4 regions of the Spirosoma rhododendri genome follow, and region 2 is predicted to be linked to each of the others. Evidence: riboswitches for the same ligand, from Rfam matches in the RefSeq annotation. Region 2 holds a riboswitch; each other region holds the start of a gene.
The links. A riboswitch is a leader RNA that binds a small molecule or an ion and turns the genes downstream of it on or off. The one in region 2 is predicted to bind cobalamin.

Region 1: linked by a shared signal. The riboswitch ahead of HH216_RS15315 (ABC transporter substrate-binding protein) and the one ahead of metE (5-methyltetrahydropteroyltriglutamate--homocysteine S-methyltransferase) in region 2 are both predicted to bind cobalamin.
Region 3: linked by a shared signal. The riboswitch ahead of HH216_RS15440 (hypothetical protein) and the one ahead of metE (5-methyltetrahydropteroyltriglutamate--homocysteine S-methyltransferase) in region 2 are both predicted to bind cobalamin.
Region 4: linked by a shared signal. The riboswitch ahead of HH216_RS01245 (TonB-dependent receptor plug domain-containing protein) and the one ahead of metE (5-methyltetrahydropteroyltriglutamate--homocysteine S-methyltransferase) in region 2 are both predicted to bind cobalamin.

What each region holds. Positions count from the first base shown of each region.
Region 1 is NZ_CP051677.1:3,684,841-3,687,038, forward strand. Features, by position in the region: gene HH216_RS15310 (YjbH domain-containing protein) at 1-515, shown strand, start outside; cobalamin riboswitch at 617-823, shown strand; gene HH216_RS15315 (ABC transporter substrate-binding protein) at 876-2,048, shown strand; gene HH216_RS15320 (FecCD family ABC transporter permease) at 2,048-2,198, shown strand, end outside.
Region 2 is NZ_CP051677.1:4,948,228-4,950,425, reverse strand. Features, by position in the region: gene HH216_RS20590 (FAD-dependent oxidoreductase) at 1-341, shown strand, start outside; cobalamin riboswitch at 542-744, shown strand; gene metE (5-methyltetrahydropteroyltriglutamate--homocysteine S-methyltransferase) at 913-2,198, shown strand, end outside.
Region 3 is NZ_CP051677.1:3,707,817-3,710,014, reverse strand. Features, by position in the region: gene HH216_RS15445 (TonB-dependent receptor plug domain-containing protein) at 1-52, opposite strand, end outside; gene HH216_RS15440 (hypothetical protein) at 208-855, opposite strand; cobalamin riboswitch at 967-1,172, opposite strand; cobalamin riboswitch at 1,220-1,404, shown strand; gene HH216_RS15435 (cobyrinate a,c-diamide synthase) at 1,575-2,198, shown strand, end outside.
Region 4 is NZ_CP051677.1:309,468-311,665, reverse strand. Features, by position in the region: gene HH216_RS01250 (M16 family metallopeptidase) at 1-888, shown strand, start outside; cobalamin riboswitch at 1,113-1,314, shown strand; gene HH216_RS01245 (TonB-dependent receptor plug domain-containing protein) at 1,426-2,198, shown strand, end outside.

The DNA.
Region 1 (2,198 bases), 1.3 Mb from region 2:
GATTGTTCTACACGGACCGGTACGGCCTGAACGTGCAGTACCGGCACGCAGACCTGCGGTCTCCCTGGTCATTCGGGCTTGAAACCAGCCTGACCGGGTTTTACTTCTTCCCCAAAGACGGCTTTTATTATCAGTCGCCCACGGACCTGCTGCTGCTGGCTGATCTGGCTTACCGCATTGGCCGACATAATGTAACGCTGAAAGTATCGGGCGGGCAGTACCTGTACAATGACCGGGGCGGACGAATTGACTTTATCCGGCAGTTTCCGAATGTTGAGGTGGGCTTTTTTGCGACCAAAACGGGAAATGGCTCGACCGCTGGCTTTAACTTCGCTATCCCTATCCCGCCGGGACGTATTGCGCAGACGAAGCGGGTCAGGCTGCGAAGTACCGAAGAGTTTCGGTGGGAGTATAACTACAGCCGGGGCTACAACATCGGCTCCCGGTACAAAGTGGGCTATCAGCTCGATGCCCTCTTGCGACAGTACCACAACAGTTATCTTAAAAGTCAGTAGCATCAGGGCCGTCCGCACCAGTTTGTGAAAACGCACTACTGGTCGAAACGGGCGGGCCGACATTTCTCCGGCAGCGTAGTACGATTACGAATACCAACACCGTACCTTTGTGGGGCAAGGGTAGCCGACGGTGTGTTTCAGACACGACCGGCCGGTTTTAAAAGGGAATCCCGGTGCAAAACCGGAACAGTCTCCGCTGCTGTAATCTCCACAAACGTAATCAACCCCGTGTGCCACTGTTTCTGCGAAATGGGAAGGCCGTTGGTTACGGAGTAAGTCAGAAGACCTGCCGTTGCTTCATCGATAATGGCTTTCGGAGAAAAGGCCCGTTCATCTGTGCATACAAAAACTGCTCGTTTTTTGCAGCGTAAACCACGCATTGCCGCCTGGTTTGTCTGCCTGTTGTTTGGTCTGTCAACCAGCAGCGTATCCTATACGGTTACCGCAAAGCCCGCACCCAAAAGCGCGGTTCCGGCCCGTCCGCAGGTTGCCATCCGTTACGCCAAAGGCTTTACGATTCGCTACAGCGGCCCCTACAAATTCGTGTCGATCATGAGTCCGTTCGACAAAAGCGTCGATACGGTTCGGTACGTGCTGGTGCCGCGCGGAACGCCCGCGCCGAAAGGTTACGCGGCCAGTCAGGTCATTGATATTCCACTGCGGAGTATCGTCGCTATGTCGTCGATGCACGTAGGGTTGGCGGAATTCCTGGGGGCGGAAGACCTCATCGTCGGTCTGGGTAATCTCAAATACGTATCGTCGCCGAAGGTGATTCAGCGCATCGACGCGGGGAAGGTCCGTGAAGTGGGCCGCGACCAGACCATCAACGACGAACAGGTAATTACGATGCAGCCCGATTTGCTGATGGCGATGGGGAGCCCCACGGCCCGGCTCGACCATTACCGTACCATCCGGGGTGCGGGCGTGCCGGTGCTGATCAACTCGGAATGGGTGGAGACAACGCCACTGGGCCGGGCTGAATGGGTGAAACTGCTGGCTGCGCTGCTCAACAAAGAAACGCTCGTCAACCAGAAATTCGCGAAGGTCGAGCAGGAATACAACCGGCTGGCTACGCTGACGAAGCCGGTTGCCAGCAAGCCGACGATTATCAGCGGCATGAACAGCAAGGACGCCTGGTTCGTACCCGACGGCGACAGCTACATGACCCGCTTTTTTCTGGATGCCGGAGGAAAATATCCGTGGGTGAACCGCCGGGCAACGGGTAGCCTACCGCTCAATTTTGAAGCCGTGTACCCCGTCGCCCTAACGGCCGACTACTGGCTCAACGTGGGGATGATGTCGGTCGATTCGAAGCAGAGTGTACTGGCCAAAGACGCGCGCTACGCCGATTTCAAAGCTTTCAAAACCGGACGACTGTACAGCTATACCAAACGGGTCAACAGTCGGGGTTCCAACGATTTCTGGGAATCCGGTGCCGTCAATCCGCATCTGGTGCTGGCCGACCTGATCCGTATTCTGCACCCCGATCTGCTACCGAAGCACCAACTGGTTTACTATCAGCAACTGAAGTGATGAACACGGCTGATACGCATCCGTCCGGTCCGCCATCCGCGTGGTCCTGGCGTCGGCTCGTCGTGCCCGTACTGGCCGGGCTGGCGCTGCTTTGCTTTCTACTCGACATTGCCCTGGGGTCGGTAGCTATTCCGATCAAAGAAGTGGCCC
Region 2 (2,198 bases):
GTATCGGCTACTACCATATCGACCTGCACCCCAGTACCAGCGGCAACAACTACATCGACTTTGGGTCGTTGCCGTTTCAGATACCGTTGGGGGCTTTACTGCCGCAACGAATGGAAAATCTGCTGCCCGCCTGTAAAAATATCGGTACGACACACATCACCAACGGCTGTTACCGACTGCACCCCGTCGAGTGGAGCATCGGCGAAGCGGTTGGGGCGTTGATTTCGTTTGCCATCGATAGAAAGGTGCCACCCCGTGCCGTGCGCGAAAAGCAAAACCTGTTGGCCGACTTTCAGCAACTGATTCGTTCGCAGGGTATCGATACGCAGTGGCCTGCCTAGTCCGGTCATCAGCGAGTGGGGCAGCAAATCTCGTCGACCGACGGTTTTGCCAGAAAAAATCTGGTCGGATAAGCGTTTGAGGGTCAGGCGGCAACACCGGGCTATGACCTGCGCGGCCAGTCTGCTTACGGTGGGCCGGGTGCGTCATCGTTGTGATTGTCCGGCCAATGCGACTAGCTTTGCCCCAACGTTCTTTGTTTTCCGTCAAACAGGCTATTGGTTTTCCTGAGAGGTTCAGGAGATTAAAAAGGAATCGTGTGAAATTCACGAGCAGACGTTGCTACTGTCAGTGACCATCAGAAAAGGGTTTGCCCTCGATGTCCATTGTCCCCGTTACCAGGGGATGAGAAGGACGGCAAATACCGTCACAAGCCAGGAGACTTGCCCTTAGCCTTGCTGATTACGCCCACACGGCCCTGGGTTCTATCACGTATTGACCACTTTTTCCCGTTTCATTTTTCCGCTCCATCACCGGGGCCGGGTGTGGTGTGTCGTATCGATAGAGTTTGGAGTTGGGTAGGCGTATGGAGTTCGGCATCGAACGCGATCAACCATTTTTCAAACCATTTTTATGATCGCACACAATCTCGGCTATCCACGAATTGGTAGCCACCGCGAACTCAAACGGGCCTGCGAACAGTTCTGGGCCAACAAAATCACGTGTCAGCAGCTAGAGGACGTCGGGCGGCAAATCCGCACCGATAACTGGCTGACCCAACAGCAGGCGGGCATCGCGCTCGTTCCCTGCAACGACTTCTCGTTCTACGATCAGGTGCTCGACCTGTCGCTGACGGTAGGGGCCATTCCACCCCGTTTCCAGCCGCTGCTCGACAGTGCCGAACCGGACGATGACCACCTGACGCTGTACTTCGCCATGGCGCGGGGTTATCAGCAGAACGGCCTCGACCTGAAAGCGATGGAGATGACCAAGTGGTTCGACACAAACTACCACTACATCGTTCCGGAATTCTCGAAAGACCAGTCGTTTACGTTGCTGTCGGAACGCATCTTCACCCAGTTCGATGAAGCCCGGCAGACGCTTGGCGTGGTGCCGAAACCGGTGCTGATTGGCCCCGTGACGTATCTGTTGCTGGGCAAAGAGAAAGACGTCGACTTTGACCGGCTGGACCTGATCGACCGGCTGCTGCCCGTCTACGAACAGATACTGAGTCGCCTTCAAACGCAGGGTGCCACTTGGATTCAACTGGATGAACCGGGTCTGTCGCTCGACCTGACCGATGCCCAACGCGCGGTGTTCGCCAAAACCTACGCCCGGCTACGCGGACAATTCCCCGACCTGAACATCCTGCTGGCGTCGTATTTCGACTGCTACGGCGACAACCTGAACCTGGCCCTGCAACTGCCCGTCGACGCGCTGCACCTCGATCTGGTCCGCTGCCCAAGCCAACTGGACGACATCCTCCAAACTGATTTTGCCAGCAAGTCGACGCAGCTTTCAATAGGCGTCATCAACGGGCGGAATATCTGGATCAATGATCTGGAAAAGTCGCGACAGACGATCCAGCGGGTTGTCAATGCTATTGGTAGTGAGCGGGTTATGCTGGCACCATCGTGTTCGCTGCTGCACGTTCCCTGCGATTTGGCTAACGAAACGGCCGAGCAGGGCCTGACGCCCGAAATCAAGCAATGGCTGGCCTTCGCCCGGCAAAAACTGGACGAACTGGCCACGCTCACGACGCTGTTCAACGACCCCGCCAATGCGTCAGCGAATGCGGTTCTGGCGGCAAACCAGCAGGCCATCACCGCCCGGAAAGAGTCAGCGCTGATTAATCGACCGGCGGTGCAGAACAGGGTGCGCCAACTGACGGAGCAGGATGCACAGCGTAATGCGTCGTT
Region 3 (2,198 bases), 1.2 Mb from region 2:
ATGAAGAAACAGGCGCACCCAAACGGTCGCATCGACGGAAAAAATTCGTCACGTAGGTTGTATTTAATTGATAGATGATTGCTGTTGAATCCGTTCGGTTTTTGTCATCCCGACGACAGGAGGAATCTCCGGGTAAGAGTAGGAGAGTCGTCTGCTACCGAAGATCCCTCCTGTCGTCGGGATGACAGAAAGAGAAGTAAAACGGGCCTACCGATACGATTGGGCCACTTCCCACAGCGTGAGAAGCCCGATGCCGATGGAGAAAATACCGACGGCGTAGTTGATAACCCGCACCGCCGTGCGCCAGCGGTCGACCACTTTTGTCAGTGAAAAAGCCAGCAGGCAACCGTACAGCGTCATGGCGACGATGATCCCCGCGCTTTGCAGGATGATAATCCAGACGGCGGTTGCTGCGTCGCGGGCAGCCAGGGTCAGCGCGACGGTGCAGGCTCCACCTGTCCCGGCCAATCCATGCACCATCCCAACCCAGAACGACCGGCTGAACGTCGTGGCCGGTGGATTGTGCGGATGGGCGCGTTCGTGGGTCTGTACGTAATTGCGCCGGATCGCGACGACGCCCAGCCAGATCATCAGCGGCCCAACCGCCAGTTCAACCTGCTCGGCGATGTTGAGAGACAGGGCCGATTTGAGTAACAGAATGAAGCAGGCAAACAGAATGAGCGTGAACGAATGCCCCAGCGCCCAATGCGACGACCGCCAGATGACCCGCCATAGATGCCGACGGCCTGATTTTTCTTTCTCCGACGCCAGTACCGACACGGCAGCCATGTGATCGGGTTCGAAGGAGTGCTGAACCCCCAGCAGTAACGAATCGAGGAGTAACGGATTGACCATGTGCGCAACGGATTGGGGCTGACCGTTGGGAAGTGCGCACGAAAAAAGCCCGGACGCTGCCGCATCGGCGCATCCGTTGACTTTCCTGCCGCTTTTGGTCCCGAAAGCAACCCGGTTATGATGTTCGCGGCAGGTCTTCTGGCTCGTTCAGCACCGACGCCTTCCCATTCCGTCCGGAACAGTGGCGTATTGTCAATGCCTGATTTGTGAACTATACAGCAGCGGGAACTGCTCCGATTAACTCCGCATCGGCGGGGCGACGGATTCCCTTTTAAGCCCTCCGCAACGGAAGGGCACCAGCTAACAGCTGCAAAAGTAGGGGCTTTTCGCGTTACCTTTGGTATCGATTAACGTTTCGACGTCATTTCTTCCAACCGAAACAGGTGCCACCCTATAGGTGGTGAAAAGGGAATCGGGATAAGCCCGAACTGTCGCGCAACTGTACGAACGCATCAAGTCGCTGCTCACAAGCGTCCACTAACCCGTCGATTCGGGAAGGACGGCAGCGATGGTTCAAGTCAGGAGACCTGCCTGTTTCGAGACGACAACGCTTCCGCGGTTTGAAGCTAGGTCGGGTTTGGTGCGTGCTGACTTACCGGTATGGTATCAGCAAGAACGGCAGTATAGGCCTGCCTACCAACCCCCTCTTCTCCATACTGCCAGCGCACAGAAATACCGGTTCGGCCGTTGGTCTGCTCACGACTCAACCCACGTTACGCATGGCTGAACGCTTTTCTCAGTTCCTTGTCGCGGCACCGTCCAGCGGTTCCGGCAAGACGACCCTCACGCTGGGGCTGTTGCGGGCGCTGGCAAACCGGGGATTGCAGGTGCAGCCGTTCAAGTGCGGCCCCGACTACATCGACACGCAGCACCACAGCACGGCGGCCGGTCGACCCAACGGAGTGCCGCCCAACGGACTGCCGCCCAGCATCAATCTCGATTTATTCATGGCGTCGCCGGAGCACGTACGGGCTTCGTATGGGCGATACGTGCAGGAGACTGACGTCGCGATTACGGAGGGGGTGATGGGGTTATTCGACGGGTCGGATCGGATGCAGGGCAGTAGCGCGGCCGTGGCGGAGTTACTGGACATACCCGTCGTGCTGGTTGTCAACGCGAAGGCGATGGCGTATTCGGTGGCCCCGCTGCTCTACGGATTCAAGAATTTTTACGCGGGTATCCGGTTGGTCGGGGCTATTTTCAACAACGTTGGGTCTGAATCGCACTACCGGTTTCTGGCCGACGCCTGCGCCGATGTGGGTGTAGAACCGCTGGGCTATTTGCCCAACAACCCGCGCTTTGCCATTCCCTCGCGGCATCTGGGGCTGCACCTGTCGTCCGAA
Region 4 (2,198 bases), 1.1 Mb from region 2:
TCGTATTTTGGGCGGTTCGTCTACGGCGACAACCCCTACGCCAACCCGATTTCGGGGACACCTGCGTCGGTGTCGGCGATTTCGGCGAATGATGTTCGGCAGTTTTATCAGAAAAATTATACCACCGACCGGGCGGCTATCGCCATCGTCGGCGACTTCAACACGGCCGCGATGAAAAAGCGCATGACCGATCTGTTCAGCAACTGGAAAACGGCGGCTTCCACTACGCCCCGGCTGGACGAACCGGCGTTGGCGTTCAGCGGTCCTCGTGTGCTGCTGGTCAACAAAGACGACGCCCGCGAAACGACGTTTATCATCGGTGGTAAGGGTATCAAGCAGAGTAATCCCGATTTTATTCCCGTCACGGTTGTCAATACGATTCTGGGTGGGCGATTTACGTCGTGGCTCAACGATGCGCTGCGCGTGAACTCCGGCCTGACCTACGGGGCCAACAGTCGATTTGCGACGTATCGGAACAGCGGTACGTTTGTCGTATCGACATTCACGAAGAATAGTAGCACGATCCCCGCGATTGACTTGGCCGTTCATGTGCTCGACAGCCTGCACCGCACCGGTATCGACGAGAAGACGCTGACATCGGCCAAAAACTACGTCAAAGCCGATTTTCCACCTCGCTATGAGTCAGCGAGCGAGTTGGCCAACCTGCTGACGGATATGTTTAGCCTGGGGTACGATGAGTCGTTTATCAACAATTTTCAGAAGAACGTCGACGGGCTGACGGTAGCCAAAACGCGGCAGATCATCGACCAGTATTTTCCTGACAAGAACCTGCAATTCGTGCTGATCGGAAAGGCCGATGCGATTCGGGATAAGGTGAAAAAATACGGTGCCGTTACGGAGAAAGAAATCAAGGCAGAAGGCTTCTAAGTGGCCCTCTTTCGTGATGAGGTTACCGTTCGCGAACCCGTTTGCACCGCTCAATCAATAAACATAGGACGGAGTGAGGGGGCTACATACGTTTGACCATCTGGCAGGTAGTGGGTATTTACCCATGACTGACCAAGTAACGAGGTAGTCTTTCCGTTACTATTCCACCTGTTCAATAATTCAGCCCCGAGCAATCGGGGCTGTTTTTTTAGGTGATTCCCGTACCTTTGTCGCGAGTTATCGGTGCCTGATGCCGCTCCGTAGTGGCGTTCATGGCTTAAAAGGGAAGTTGGTGGAAAACCGACGCTGTCCCCGCAACTGTAAGTCTGTACAAACCCGGTTCAATCTGCATGGCCACTGCCTACGGGCGGGAAGGCCCGGACCGGGACGACGAGCCAGGAGACCTGCCGATGACCATCCGCTGCCGAATCGTTCGGAGGAAACGGCCCGGTCGCGTGCTGACGCAAACACGCACGAGAACTGAATCAGATTGTGAAAACCCACGGATGGTTTTGGGGGGCTGTTGGGCTTTCGCTGATGGCTAGCTGGCCTGTTGGCGCGCTCGCCCAAACCACCACAACCGTACCCGACTCCGCCGTGGCGCTGTCGGCGGTGACGGTGCGGGCTATCGCGCCTGAACGGTTTCTGGCGGGGCAAAAAATTCAGCGCATCGATTCGACCACACTGCTTCAGTTTCGGTTCAGCACCATCACCGACCTGCTGACGTACAATACACCCCTGGCGTTTAAGAGCTACGGCCCCGGTCAGCTGGCTACGGTATCCTTTCGCGGTACGTCGGCCAACCACACGGCGGTTCTCTGGAACGGCATCAATATTAACCAGCCGAACCTCGGCCAAACCGATTTCTCAACCGTGCCCGTCGCGGGTTTCGATAAACTGGCTGTGCAATATGGCTCAGGGGCCAGTGCCATCGGCTCCGATGCCGTGGGCGGTAGCATTCTGCTGGGAAGTCAGGCCGACTGGCAAACGCGGCTGGGCGTGACGGTGGGGCAGCAACTGGCGTCGTTCCGTAATAATCAGACGCAGTTGGGGCTTCGCTACAGCAGTGCGCCGGGGGCAAACTGGCAGGTGTCGGGCCGGACGTACCTGTACCGGAGTCAGCTGAACAACGACTACCCGTACCGCGAATTTCGTAACTACTTCGTCGATCAGGCCACGACGGCGCAACGGGGGCTGGTGCAGGATGTGTACGTGCGGCACCGCAACGGTCAGCAACTGTCGGTCAATGCCTGGTTGACGGATAATGATCTGATCCTGAGCCCGCAGGATGCCATTGCGCGGGAGCGAAC